One region of the Klebsiella sp. KE9456 genome, then DNA from elsewhere that is predicted to be linked to it. Evidence: predicted binding sites of a transcription regulator. Region 1 holds the regulator's gene; the other holds the start of a gene.
What was found. Region 1 encodes PhoB, which activates phosphate uptake and scavenging genes when phosphate is short. Its sites were predicted from a motif close to CTGTCATAAAACTGNCNNAT; they were not measured.
Positions count from the first base shown of each region.

Region 2: the regulator PhoB is predicted to act here: its motif matches at 3,057-3,076, upstream of phnC (phosphonate ABC transporter ATP-binding protein).

Region 1 is NZ_JBDYQK010000026.1:50,940-57,089, forward strand. Features, by position in the region: gene sbcC (exonuclease subunit SbcC) at 1-1,800, opposite strand, end outside; gene sbcD (exonuclease subunit SbcD) at 1,797-2,999, opposite strand; gene phoB (phosphate response regulator transcription factor PhoB) at 3,289-3,978, shown strand; gene phoR (phosphate regulon sensor histidine kinase PhoR) at 4,000-5,289, shown strand; gene ABK821_RS21640 (YidB family protein) at 5,612-6,007, opposite strand; gene lysM (peptidoglycan-binding protein LysM) at 6,052-6,150, opposite strand, start outside.
Region 2 is NZ_JBDYQK010000036.1:9,807-15,956, forward strand. Features, by position in the region: gene ABK821_RS23610 (hypothetical protein) at 1-596, opposite strand, end outside; gene ABK821_RS23615 (common pilus major fimbrillin subunit EcpA) at 853-1,440, opposite strand; gene ABK821_RS23620 (helix-turn-helix transcriptional regulator) at 1,614-2,156, opposite strand; gene phnC (phosphonate ABC transporter ATP-binding protein) at 3,125-3,967, shown strand; gene phnD (phosphonate ABC transporter substrate-binding protein) at 3,991-4,932, shown strand; gene phnE (phosphonate ABC transporter, permease protein PhnE) at 4,997-5,869, shown strand; gene phnE (phosphonate ABC transporter, permease protein PhnE) at 5,866-6,150, shown strand, end outside.

The DNA.
Region 1 (6,150 bases):
GCCGGGAATATCGTCCTGCGGCGTCAGGTTGATATTCAATCCAGCGATCGTCTCTTGCCACTGTAATGTAAGCGCTTGCTTCTGCTGAAGAAGTGATGCTTTCTCGGCGGCTTCTTTTTGCTGCTGCTTAAGCAACGCATCCAGCTCGCCACGTACCAGCGCGCCAGCTTCCGCCAGTTGTTTGACTTCACGCTCAAGCGCATCGCGCCGCGCCTGATTAACGTCAGGAGCCAGCGCCTGATATGCGGCGATGGCCGGGTGTTGTTCAGAGCCACAGAGCGGGCAGGGCGAGCCGGGCTGCAGGCGGGTACGTTCAGCCTCCAGACTGGCGATACGCGCTTCCAGTTCACACAAGGCTTTGACATCGCTGAACTGCTGATTTTTTTCTTTATATGCCTGACGACGCCGGGCCAGCGTGGCTTCCAGTTGCGTCTGCTCCTGCTTACTGGTCTGCCCGGCGCGATTGAGCTGTTCCAGACGTTGGCCCAGTGGTTGCAACTGGCTATGCAGAGCAGAGAGTTGCTGGCGAAGCGGCCGGGCGGCGGCGTGCAGAGACAGTCCGGCGCTGACCTGTTCGGCATCCAGCGTCAGGCTGGCGGACGGTAGCTCGGCCAGTTTGCGGCTGGCTTCCTCCAGACGCTGTTGTAATGCGGATTGCTGCTGGGTGTCACGTGATTGTTGTTGAAACGCCGCCCGCCAGCCCGCCAGCGCATTTTCCCATTGTTGATAGCGCTCGTGCTCTTTCAGCCATGCTGATAGCGTTTGCCGGAGAGCGTGCAGGCGTTCTGACTGTTGCTGCGCGGCGAGACGAATGCCAGCCCGTAAGCGTAATTTCTCATGTAAGCGAGCATTTACTTCTTCTCTCTGGCGGCGAATTTGCGCCAGCGCGGCGGTTTGTTCCTGCTGACGCGTCCAGTGCGGGCGTAAATGCTCCGCAGGCTGCGCATTGAGTAGCGCAGTCAACTGCGGCTGGGCCTGTTCGAGAGCCTGTCGGGCCTCGCGCAGCGCGGCCTGCGCTTTTCGGTCTTCCGCTGTCAGTTCGTCGCGACGCACCAGCCACTGACACGCATGTTGTAGACGGGTCTGTTCGCTAATCTGCTGTTTTTCTTCATCAGTAAGCGCTTGCAAACTTTTCTGGAGTGACTGCTGCTGTTCATCGCTCAGCAACAGGACGCCGGAGGCCAGGGCCTGTATTTTTTCCAGCTCAACGCGAGCGAGCTTATGTTTTTCAAAGACCAGAGCGGAAATCTGGCCGTAAATTTCGGTGCCGGTTAGCTCTTCCAACAATTCGGCACGCTCTTTGGGTTTGGCGTTGAGGAAGGCGGCGAATTGCCCCTGCGATAGCAGCATTGAACGGGTGAAGCGGCCGTAGTCCAGCCCGGTGAGCGAGGCGGTCATCTCCAGCTTATCTTTGACTTTATCAGCGAGGATTTTGCCGTCGTCGCAGCGCGCCAGTTCGACGCGCGGGGCCTGCAGATTACCGTCCGGCTGGTTTCTTGCCCGGTTCTGGCTCCAGAAGGCGCGGTAGGCGGTACCTTTAACTTCGAATTCCACTTCCGCCAGGCACTCGGCGGTATCGCGGGTCATCAGATCGTTTTGCGATTGCGACACGCTGCTCAGGCGCGGGGTTTCGTGATACAGCGCGAGGCAGATGGCATCCAGCAGCGTGGTCTTCCCGGCACCCGTTGGCCCGGTGATGGCGAACAGTCCGTTGCTGGCGAACGGCTCGCGGGTGAAATCGATTTTCCATTCACCTTTTAACGAGTTGAGATTTTTCAGGCGTAAGCTCAGGATTTTCACAGGCGGTCCTCACCGTTCAGGCTATGCAGGGTTGCATTAAACAGGTGTTCCAGGCGTTGCTGTTGCGCCTCTTCCAGGGTTTCCAGCGCCAGACGACGGGCGAAGACATCCTCGACCCGTAGTTCGTTGAGGGTTTCCCGTCTTTCTCCCGCCAGAATGCGCTCGCGCTGGTCGCGGCTGCGGCGCACCAGCAGCACTTCTACCGGGAGCGTTTCGGTCTTTTCCTGAATTTTCCTTTGAATATCATGTAAATATTCATCACTGGTGATTTCGATATCCAGCCATACGGCAGGTGACCGATCGTCGCTTTGCCATTGATTAAGCTGCTCGCCAATACTGGCGAAATCGCCTTTTAAGACCGCCAGCGGCTGGGTGATGGGCACGATAAGGGGCGTGACCTCCGCCAGGCGGCCGTCACGAAAGGTCACCAGATTGACGCTTTTGTTTTTTCCGGTTTCATCAAAGCTCAGCGGGATGGGCGAGCCGCTATAGCGAATATGCTCGCAGCCGCCGACGATCTGCGCCCGGTGTATATGGCCGAGCGCGATATAATCGGCAGGGGGGAAGTGGCTTGCCGGGAAAGCATCGAGAGTACCGATATAGATTTCGCGAACTGCATCGCTTTTGCTGGCGCCGACGGTGGTTAAATGGCCGCTGGCAATAATTGGCAGTTGTTGGTTGCCGCGCAGGGCGCAGGCCTGCTGGTATTGCTGCTGGTAGTAGTCGCTGATGGCGTTGAGAAGCTGCTGCTGCTTTTCGCCGCTGGAGTGTCCGGCCTGGCTGGTCACCAGTTCACGCGGGCGCAGGAAGGGCACCGGGCAAAAAATGGCCCCCGGTGAACCGTCGCGCCGCGGCAAAATAAAGGGAGCGTGACCCGCGTTGGCCACCACCGTGGTTTTCAGGAAGGCGAGAATGTCCCGCGATTCATTAAGCGTCGCCACTGAATCGTGGTTTCCTGCCAGCACCACCAGCTGGCAGCCGGTTTGCTGTAGCTGAACGACAAAACGGTTATACAGCTCGCGCGCGTAGCTTGGCGGAGAGCCGGTATCAAAAATATCGCCAGCGACAATAATCGCATCAACGTCATGCTCCTGTGCGCGGGACAGCAGCCAGTCGAGAAATGCCTGGTGCTCAGCGGCGCGACTTTTGCTGTAAAAATTCTGGCCCAGATGCCAGTCTGACGTGTGAAGGATGCGCATAGTGGTCCCTTAGCGAAAAAACGTAAGCGGTATTATATACCTGTCATACTCCTGGTTGCTTATGTGTTGGCTACGCTCGCCCCGGTGACATCGTTACCTGTGCGCCAGAGACCTGCTCCCGTGCCGCCTTTAAGCACCCCGGATAACACCGCTCTGCGGTGAGTTAAGTCCGTGTCATAATTCAAAATCCGTGTTCATCAGTCCGTCATTTTTTCATAAATCTGTCATAAATCTGACGCATAATGGCCGCGCACTTCTATACTGATGGCTAAAAAATACAGGGTAAATAATGGCGAGAAGAATTCTGGTCGTTGAAGATGAAGCTCCAATCCGTGAAATGGTCTGCTTTGTGCTGGAGCAAAACGGCTTTCAGCCGGTTGAGGCGGAAGATTTTGACAGCGCGGTTAATCAACTCAATGAACCCTGGCCTGATTTGATCCTCCTTGACTGGATGCTGCCGGGTGGGTCAGGTCTGCAGTTTATTAAACAACTTAAGCGTGAAGCGATGACCCGCGATATTCCGGTGGTGATGCTGACCGCACGCGGCGAAGAGGAAGATCGCGTCCGCGGGCTGGAAACCGGAGCGGATGATTACATTACCAAACCATTCTCACCGAAAGAGCTGGTGGCGCGGATTAAGGCCGTGATGCGACGCATTTCGCCGATGGCGGTGGAAGAGGTGATTGAGATGCAGGGGCTGAGCCTCGATCCGTCTTCACATCGCGTGATGACCGGCGAAAATCCGCTGGAGATGGGGCCAACGGAGTTTAAATTATTACACTTCTTCATGACACATCCGGAACGGGTCTATAGCCGCGAACAGTTGCTGAATCATGTCTGGGGAACTAACGTCTATGTAGAAGACCGAACGGTGGACGTGCATATTCGTCGTCTGCGTAAAGCGCTGGAACATAGCGGCCATGATCGGATGGTGCAAACGGTTCGCGGCACGGGATATCGTTTCTCTACCCGTTTCTGAATGTTGACAGGAGTGTGACCCGTGCTGGAACGGCTGTCATGGAAAAGGCTGGCGCTTGAGCTTTTCTTGTGTTGTATCCCGGCCCTGATCCTCGGGGCGCTTTTGGGTCATCTGCCGTGGTTTCTGTTAGCGGCGGTGACAACGCTTCTTATCTGGCATTTCTGGAATCTTATGCGCCTGTCGTGGTGGCTGTGGGTTGATCGCAGCATGACGCCGCCGCCTGGCAGCGGCAGTTGGGAACCGCTGTTGTACGGTCTGCATCAGATGCAGATGCGTAATAAAAAGCGTCGACGCGAACTGGGTAGCCTGATTAAGCGTTTTCGCAGCGGTGCGGAATCTCTGCCTGATGCGGTGGTGCTGACCACGGAAGATGGCGTCATGTTCTGGTGCAACGGTCTGGCCCAGCAACTGCTGAATCTGCGCTGGCCGGATGATAATGGGCAGAATATCCTTAATCTTCTGCGCTATCCTGAATTTACCCACTATCTGAAATACAGAGACTTTTCAAAACCGCTTAATCTGGTGCTGAATAATGCCCGCCATCTGGAAATTCGCGTGATGCCCTATAGCGATAATCAACTGTTGATGGTGGCGCGCGATGTTACGCAGATGCACAATCTCGAAGGGGCGCGGCGTAATTTTTTTGCCAATGTCAGCCACGAGTTACGTACCCCGCTGACGGTATTGCAGGGGTATCTGGAGATGATGCAGGAGCAGGAACTGGCCGGGGCCACGCGCGAAAAAGCGTTACACACCATGCGCGAGCAAACGCAGCGTATGGAAGGGCTGGTGAAACAGTTGTTGACATTGTCGCGAATTGAAGCGGCGCCGGTGCTGGCGATGAACGATAAAATTGATGTTCCGATGATGCTGCGGCTCGTTGAACGCGAGGCACAAACGCTAAGCCAGCAGAAGCATGTTTTGCATTTTTCAGTCGATCAGGCGCTAAAAGTGCTGGGCAATGAAGAACAGTTGCGTAGCGCGATTTCCAATCTGGTGTATAACGCGGTTAATCATACCCCGGCGGGAACGGAAATCACCGTTAGCTGGCAGCGTGCGCCGCACGGGGCGTTGTTCCGTGTGGAGGACAACGGGCCGGGGATCGCGCCGGAACATATTCCACGCCTGACTGAACGTTTTTATCGGGTGGATAAAGCGCGTTCGCGGCAGACCGGCGGCAGTGGACTGGGGCTGGCGATCGTCAAGCATGCCATTAGTCATCACGACAGCCGTCTGGAAATTGAGAGTACGCCGGGTAAAGGCACGTGTTTCAGCTTTTTGTTACCGGAACGTTTGATCGCCAAAAATTAATCCTCAGCGCCTGATCTGTAGTGGTTCAGGTGCGATCGGGTTGTGCCGGTTCTGGGATACGGGTAGCGGCGAGAATAATGCTGGTCAGTTAGGGGGCAGTCATCCGCGTGCATTGTTCAGGAATCGCCCGGCGGCGTTTCGCTTGCGCGGACCGACAGGTGATGTGTAACCTATTGATATCATAATTTTTGTAGGCCGGGCAAGGCGTTAGCCGCCGCCCGGCGCAAATGCGGGCACAATATCTGATACAGGTTTATCATCAGTCTCAGGCCTGAATACAGGCCTGTAATTTGCCACGCGTGAATACTCAAATGACGTAAATCTAACTAAATAACTTACCTTTCAGCAGATTAATCCCTGCAGAGACCAGATCGCCCTCAGCCGATGCTTCGCCCTGCGGTGACAGACCATCGACGATTTTTGGCAAGTATTCGGCAATTAGCGCCGAGGCGGTTTGCGAATCAATGCCCAGTTTCGCGCCGAGTTCCTGTAGCGCAGGCGAACCAAACACCGAAGCGATCTGCTCGCTATTTACCAGCATATTGCTCTGCTGGCTAAGCCACGACTCGACGATTTCACCTAAGCCGCCGTTGCGAAATTTTTCCAGAATTCCCTGGATACCGCCCTGCTGTTCAATCCAGGCCATGATCGCCTGAAGTTGCTCAGCCTTGCCAGCCTGCCCGCCAGACATGCCGCCGATTAGATCGAATAATCCCATTGCCGACTCCCTACAAACATTGCTAATAATCTTTAATTCACGACTTACTTCGCCGGGATAATCAGTACCTGACCCGGATAGATCTTGTCAGGATGCGTCAGCATCGGTTTATTGGCTTCAAAAATACGCGGGTAGTCATTGGC
Region 2 (6,150 bases), on a different contig from region 1:
GTAAAGCGACGTTCTTTTCCCGGCATCAGGAAGTAGTTTTCCTTGCACTCTTTCCCCTCAGCCGCCTTCAGGCACGGCCCATAGGCGAGGATACGCAGCGTGGCGTTGCCGGTATTCACCAACTTTCCGTCGGCATACTGGTAGCGGAAATTCACCTTTCTCGGCGCCACCACCAGGATAGTGCCGATACGCGCCGACGCCGTTGCTACCGCGCTGCGGGCGGCGCTGTTGCGCTGAGCGTCACTTAACGCCTGATCGAACCAGACGATGCGGTAATAGCGCTCTTTATCGTCCGCCGGACCTTTATAGAAAAAACGGATCACGTCGTTGGCTTGTGCAGGCAGCAACAGGCTGGCAGGGGTCAGTAAAATTTCATCCGGCTTATCCATCGGGATCACGTTGCCGTCATCAAGCGGTGAGCTGAGGCGCTCCATACGTATATTGACTAAGCGACCGCTGTCGGTTGTATTTCTGATCTCTTTACTTAACGTACTGCTGTCGCTGTTTATAAATGAGGAGATGTCGCCCACATCCAGCGCCAGGGCTGGCGTCATTCCACTAAGCAACAGGCCGATGGCCAGAATGTGATTTTTCATATGAATTCAGTCCGTGAAATAAGGCCTGGGCTTCCCCCTTGCCTCAAATTGCTGACAAAGTACGTTGTTCTGAAATTGCCCGGTGGCGCTTCGCTTACTCGGGCCTACGAAAAACACATAACATAATGATATTGTTGGTTTTGTAGACCTAACCAGGCATTAGCCGCCACCTGACGGAAATACGAGCACAATATCTGTTCCAGATTTGTCATCAGCCTCAGGCAGGGGCTTCCCCCTGACCGAGGCTATAGTCGGATCAGCTGGTCCAGGTCGCGTCGAACTGGACGCTGACGTCACCACTCCAGATACCTTCCGGCAGCGTGCTGAAATCCGTCACAGCAGTCGTACCATCAGTGGTACCGCTGATGATGGAGAACGTGAAGCCGTCCTGCGCAGTTGTACGGCCAGAAGCGTTATAGCCAGTGGACAGCGCGCTGAGATTACCACCCAGCGTGTTCGTAACCGTATCAATCATGGTGGTGTCACCCGTTTTTTCGACTGCCACGCCGTTATAATCAACGCCGACGCTGAGAGTGGAACCGGAGGTATCCAGTTGAGTCAGGGTATTAGTCAGCAGGCGGGACGTCAGTTTAAACGCGGTGGCGGTGGTATCACCTTCAATAGCCACATCAAACAGACCTTTCTGCGTATTAAATCCTTTAATGCCTTCGGCATACTGGAAAGCCAGGCTGCCCAGCGGCGTCACCACCAGCTTACTGGTGGTATCCTTTTTAGCGGTTGCCGACCAGGTTGCGACTGCCTGAGCAGTCACATCTGCTGCCTGAGCAACCCCCACACCGGCAAACGCAGTGACCAGAGCAATTGCAAGAACCTTTTTTTTCATAGCATTTTCTTCCTGAGTTTAATGAGAGACCCGATGTCCCACTTCTGTGCGCATTTCCCGCCATTATTCAGGGCTCAGGCCATATAAATATTGCCTGTGACCTGAATGACTGGCGGTATAATGACCTTGCGCACATATTTAAAAATTACGTTCACAAAAAAATAATCAGACCGCTAAAGCGCTAATTTATGTATTTTTGAATACAGTTTGGCTTCGGCATTCCGGCGATGAGTATAAACCGTCTTCACGCTGCAATTCTCAATTCTGGCGATAGATTTCGGATGCATTCCTTGCGCCGTCATGCGAATTATTTGCATTTCCCTGTTGGTGATCTTTTCTTTCTTGATATCCTTCCTCAGAAAACGGCCATTAATAACGTAGGCCAGATCCTGACGAATATTATTAGTTAGGTCGACGTAGACTACGCCACGAATTGCGCTATTGTAGTACCAATAATTAGCCAGAGCCTCAGAGCGCCTTGCCGCAATAAGTACAATTTGTTTTCCCTTCATTTCTGCCAGCCACTCATTATCGCGACGAATAAAATAATTCAACGAACTGGCGCTAAGGTTAATAAAAACAAATTCTTTGCACACTTTTTCAAGTGATAAATAAATTAAGCTATCAATATCCAGTATCAGCTCGGAGAGTCCCTTCAAAAAATATTTATCATGCGCCGGCCAGATGCATTTGCTCAGAGAGCATTTACGTTCCATATAAGTCAACCCCATAGTCCTGGAAATCTCGAACATATCACAACACCGCTGACAGTCCTGGCCTGCAAAATATAATTTTGTCAATTCCTCTTTGAAAAAAGGTCACCTGAGGCAAAGAATACTAAAAACATCTGTTTGTTGTGTTTCAGAATTTAGGATTTTTCTCCACGGGTGTCAATAAGTGTGAAAAAGGATAAATGACAATCTACCCAAATGATATCTAAATAATAAAAATAAGAATATTACGTTAAACATAAAAATCATTTACTTTCATGTGGTTATTAGTCACCTGCACGCTGGTTCTTAAATGATTATTATATTTACCAGGATCTTAGCCATAATCTATTAAGACTATTCTCACAAAAATATTCACTCAAAAAATAAAAATAACAAAAAACATTAACTAAAAAAGAATTTAAAACTATAAAACACAAACAATAAAGAATAAAATAAAGAAATTTAACTTAATTAATAAAATTAAAAACCATAAAAAATAATTAAAAAAGATTAAAATTCCATGAACGATAATAAAAATCAATCGCAACCGTATAATCTATATCCAACATCATGCAAGATACATCACAACAGCATACAACAGCGTCGTTATCAGCGCGTCCCCCTAAAAATCTGAAGCCTGTGATGAGAATTCTTAAAATCCCCTCCTGCACAATTCAAATTGCAGGCATCAGGCGATGTCCCGTATCAGGTTATGGTGTCGTCGTTGCGTCCAAAGCCCGTTAAGACGGCTTTACCTCCTCTACTGACCGTGACGTTCATTGTTAAACAACGTTGAACAACACTGACGCGAATCCTGAGAAGGGAGGCCGTGACGCAAGCCGCATAATATAAGAGGGTGCTCCTTTCACCGGCCACTGGCGAGTTCATTATTTGTTCGTCTTACTGTCATCGGGCCGTCATATAAAACGCCATAAATAGTGTCCAGTTGAATGACAAACCCGGACACGTTTATGAACAGTTCTCTGGCTGAGGTTGTGGAAAGCGACTATCAGCAATTTTCCCCCCCATTGACTCACCGACAACGAAAGGTCCTGAGCGTACAGAATCTGAGTAAATCCTACAGTGCACAACAAACCGTGCTGGATAGCATCAGTTTTGATCTTTATGCCGGCGAGTTAGTTGGCGTGATTGGTCGATCCGGCGCCGGAAAATCGACCCTCTTGCATGTACTGAATGGCACCCATAGGGCCAGCGGCGGCGAGATCCTGAGCTATCCGGAAGTCGGGGCGGCGCAGGAAATCTCAACGCTGTCAGGGCGTGCATTAAACGCCTGGCGTAGCCAGTGCGGAATGATCTTTCAGGACTTCTGTCTGGTCCCGCGCCTTGACGTTTTAACCAATGTGTTGCTGGGACGGCTAAGCCAGACCTCAACTCTGAAATCATTATTCAAAGTCTTTTCTGATGCCGACCGGGCCCGCGCTATCTCCCTGCTGGAGTGGATGAATATGCTGCCCCACGCGCTACAACGGGCGGAAAACCTCTCCGGCGGTCAGATGCAGCGTGTCGCTATCTGCCGGGCGCTGATGCAAAGCCCCCGAATTTTACTGGCCGATGAACCGGTCGCCTCTCTGGATCCGAAAAATACCCAGCGCATCATGAATGTTCTTCGCGAAATTAGCGAACAGGGTATCAGCGTGATGGTAAACCTGCATTCGGTGGAGCTGGTGCGTGAATATTGCACCCGGGTTATTGGCGTAGCCAAAGGCAAGATTATTTATGACGACCATCCCACTCAGCTTAGTCAGGATATTCTGCAACGGCTGTATGGCGATGAAATTAGCCAATTGCATTAAATTTCACTCACACGGACAAAATAATGAAAAAGTACATCACTGGCGCAGTTCGTTTATCCGCAGCGGTTGCAGGCATTATGATGGCGTGGCAGGCAAGCGCCGCTGAACAACCGAAGGAGTTAAATCTGGGTATCCTTGGCGGTCAGAACGCAACGCAGCAAATTGGTGATAACCAGTGCGTTAAACAGTTCCTGGATAAAGCGCTGAACGTCGATACGAAATTACGTAACTCTTCCGACTATTCCGGCGTTATCCAGGGCCTGCTGGGCGGCAAAGTTGACGTGGTATTAAGTATGTCCCCCTCATCGTATGCCTCGGTTTATCTTAATAATCCAAAGGCCGTCGATATTGTGGGGATTGCCGTGGATGATAAAGATCAGTCCCGCGGCTACCACTCGGTGGTGATTGTTAAAGCGGACAGTCCGTATAAAAAGTTAGAAGACCTGAAAGGCAAAGCGTTTGGCTTCGCCGACCCGGATTCCACTTCCGGTTTTTTAATTCCGAACCACGCGTTTAAACAGCAGTTCGGCGGCACCTCGGATAATGAATATAACCACTTTTTCTCCAGCGTGACCTTCTCCGGCGGGCACGAACAGGACATTCTTGGCGTGCTGAACGGCCAGTTTGCCGGCGCGGTAACCTGGACTTCAATGGTGGGCGACTATAATACCGGCTACAGCGTCGGCGCCTTCAACCGTCTGATTCGTATGGATCACCCGGACCTGATGAAGCAAATCCGTATTATCTGGAAATCACCGCTGATCCCAAATGGCCCGATTCTGGTCAGCAACGCCCTGCCAGCGGACTTTAAAGCCAAAGTCATCACCGCGATTAAAAAGCTGGATACTGACGATCACGCCTGTTTCATCAAAGCGATGGGCGGTACGCAACATATCGGCCCGGGCAGCGTGGCTGATTTCCAGCAGATCATTGATATGAAACGCGAACTGGTTAACGCACGTTAACCCCGCCCTGATGCCGCCGCCCGGCACTTATCGCCGGCGGCGACTGGTAGAGACATCGCGACACATGAATAACACTCATACCGAATTTGAACGCTATTATCAGCAGGTTCGCGCGCGGCAAAAGCGCGATACTTTCAGCTGGTCAGTGCTACTGTTGGTGCTCTATTTCGCCGCTGGCAATATGGCGGAATTTAATCTCTTTACGATCTGGCATTCGCTGCCCAACTTTCTCGATTACATGCTTGAAACCTTGCCAACTCTCCATGTTGCCGAACTGTTTGCCGATTCGCACACCAAAGGTTCGCTGGCCTGGTGGGGCTATCGTCTGCCGATACAACTGCCGCTGATCTGGGAGACGCTACAGCTGGCGCTGGCGTCCACGCTGGTGGCTGTGGCAAGCGCCACGGTGCTGGCGTTTGTCGCCGCCAATAACGCCTGGTCCCCGGCCCCGCTGCGCTTTACCGTGCGCGTGCTGGTGGCTTTTCTGCGCACCATGCCGGAACTGGCGTGGGCGGTCATTTTCGTCATGGCCTTTGGCATCGGGGCGATCCCCGGCTTTCTGGCCTTAATGCTGCACACCATCGGCAGCCTGACCAAGCTGTTTTATGAAGCGGTAGAGAGCGCACAGGATAAACCGGTCCGCGGCCTGGCCGCCTGCGGCGCGTCTCGGTTGCAGCGCATCCGTTTCGCTCTGTGGCCTCAGGTGAAACCTATTTTTCTCTCCTACGGTTTTATGCGTCTGGAAATTAACTTTCGCTCCTCAACCATTCTTGGTCTGGTGGGCGCCGGAGGTATCGGCCAAGAGTTGATGACCAATATCAAACTGGATCGTTACGATCAGGTCAGCATTACGCTGTTGTTGATTATTATCGTGGTGTCGCTGCTGGATATTCTGTCCGGCCGTCTGCGGCGCTGGGTTGTGGAGGGGAAACAATGAGTCAGTGGCAGAACCAACCGGATATCGCCGCCAGCCGTCGCCAGCATCAAGATTTGTATCAGGTCCAGGGACGCTATCTGCGCTATGTCGCCCTGCTGACGCTGACCTGCGTGCTCTATTATGTCTGGTTTTTTATGCAATTCGGCATCAGCGGCCAGCAACTCATCACCGGGGTTCAGCAAATCGGTCGCTATCTGCTGCGGATGTTCGTCTGGCATGACTTTTTCAACTGGCCGTTCGGTTATTATTTCACGCAAATCGCCATTACCCTGGCTATCGTT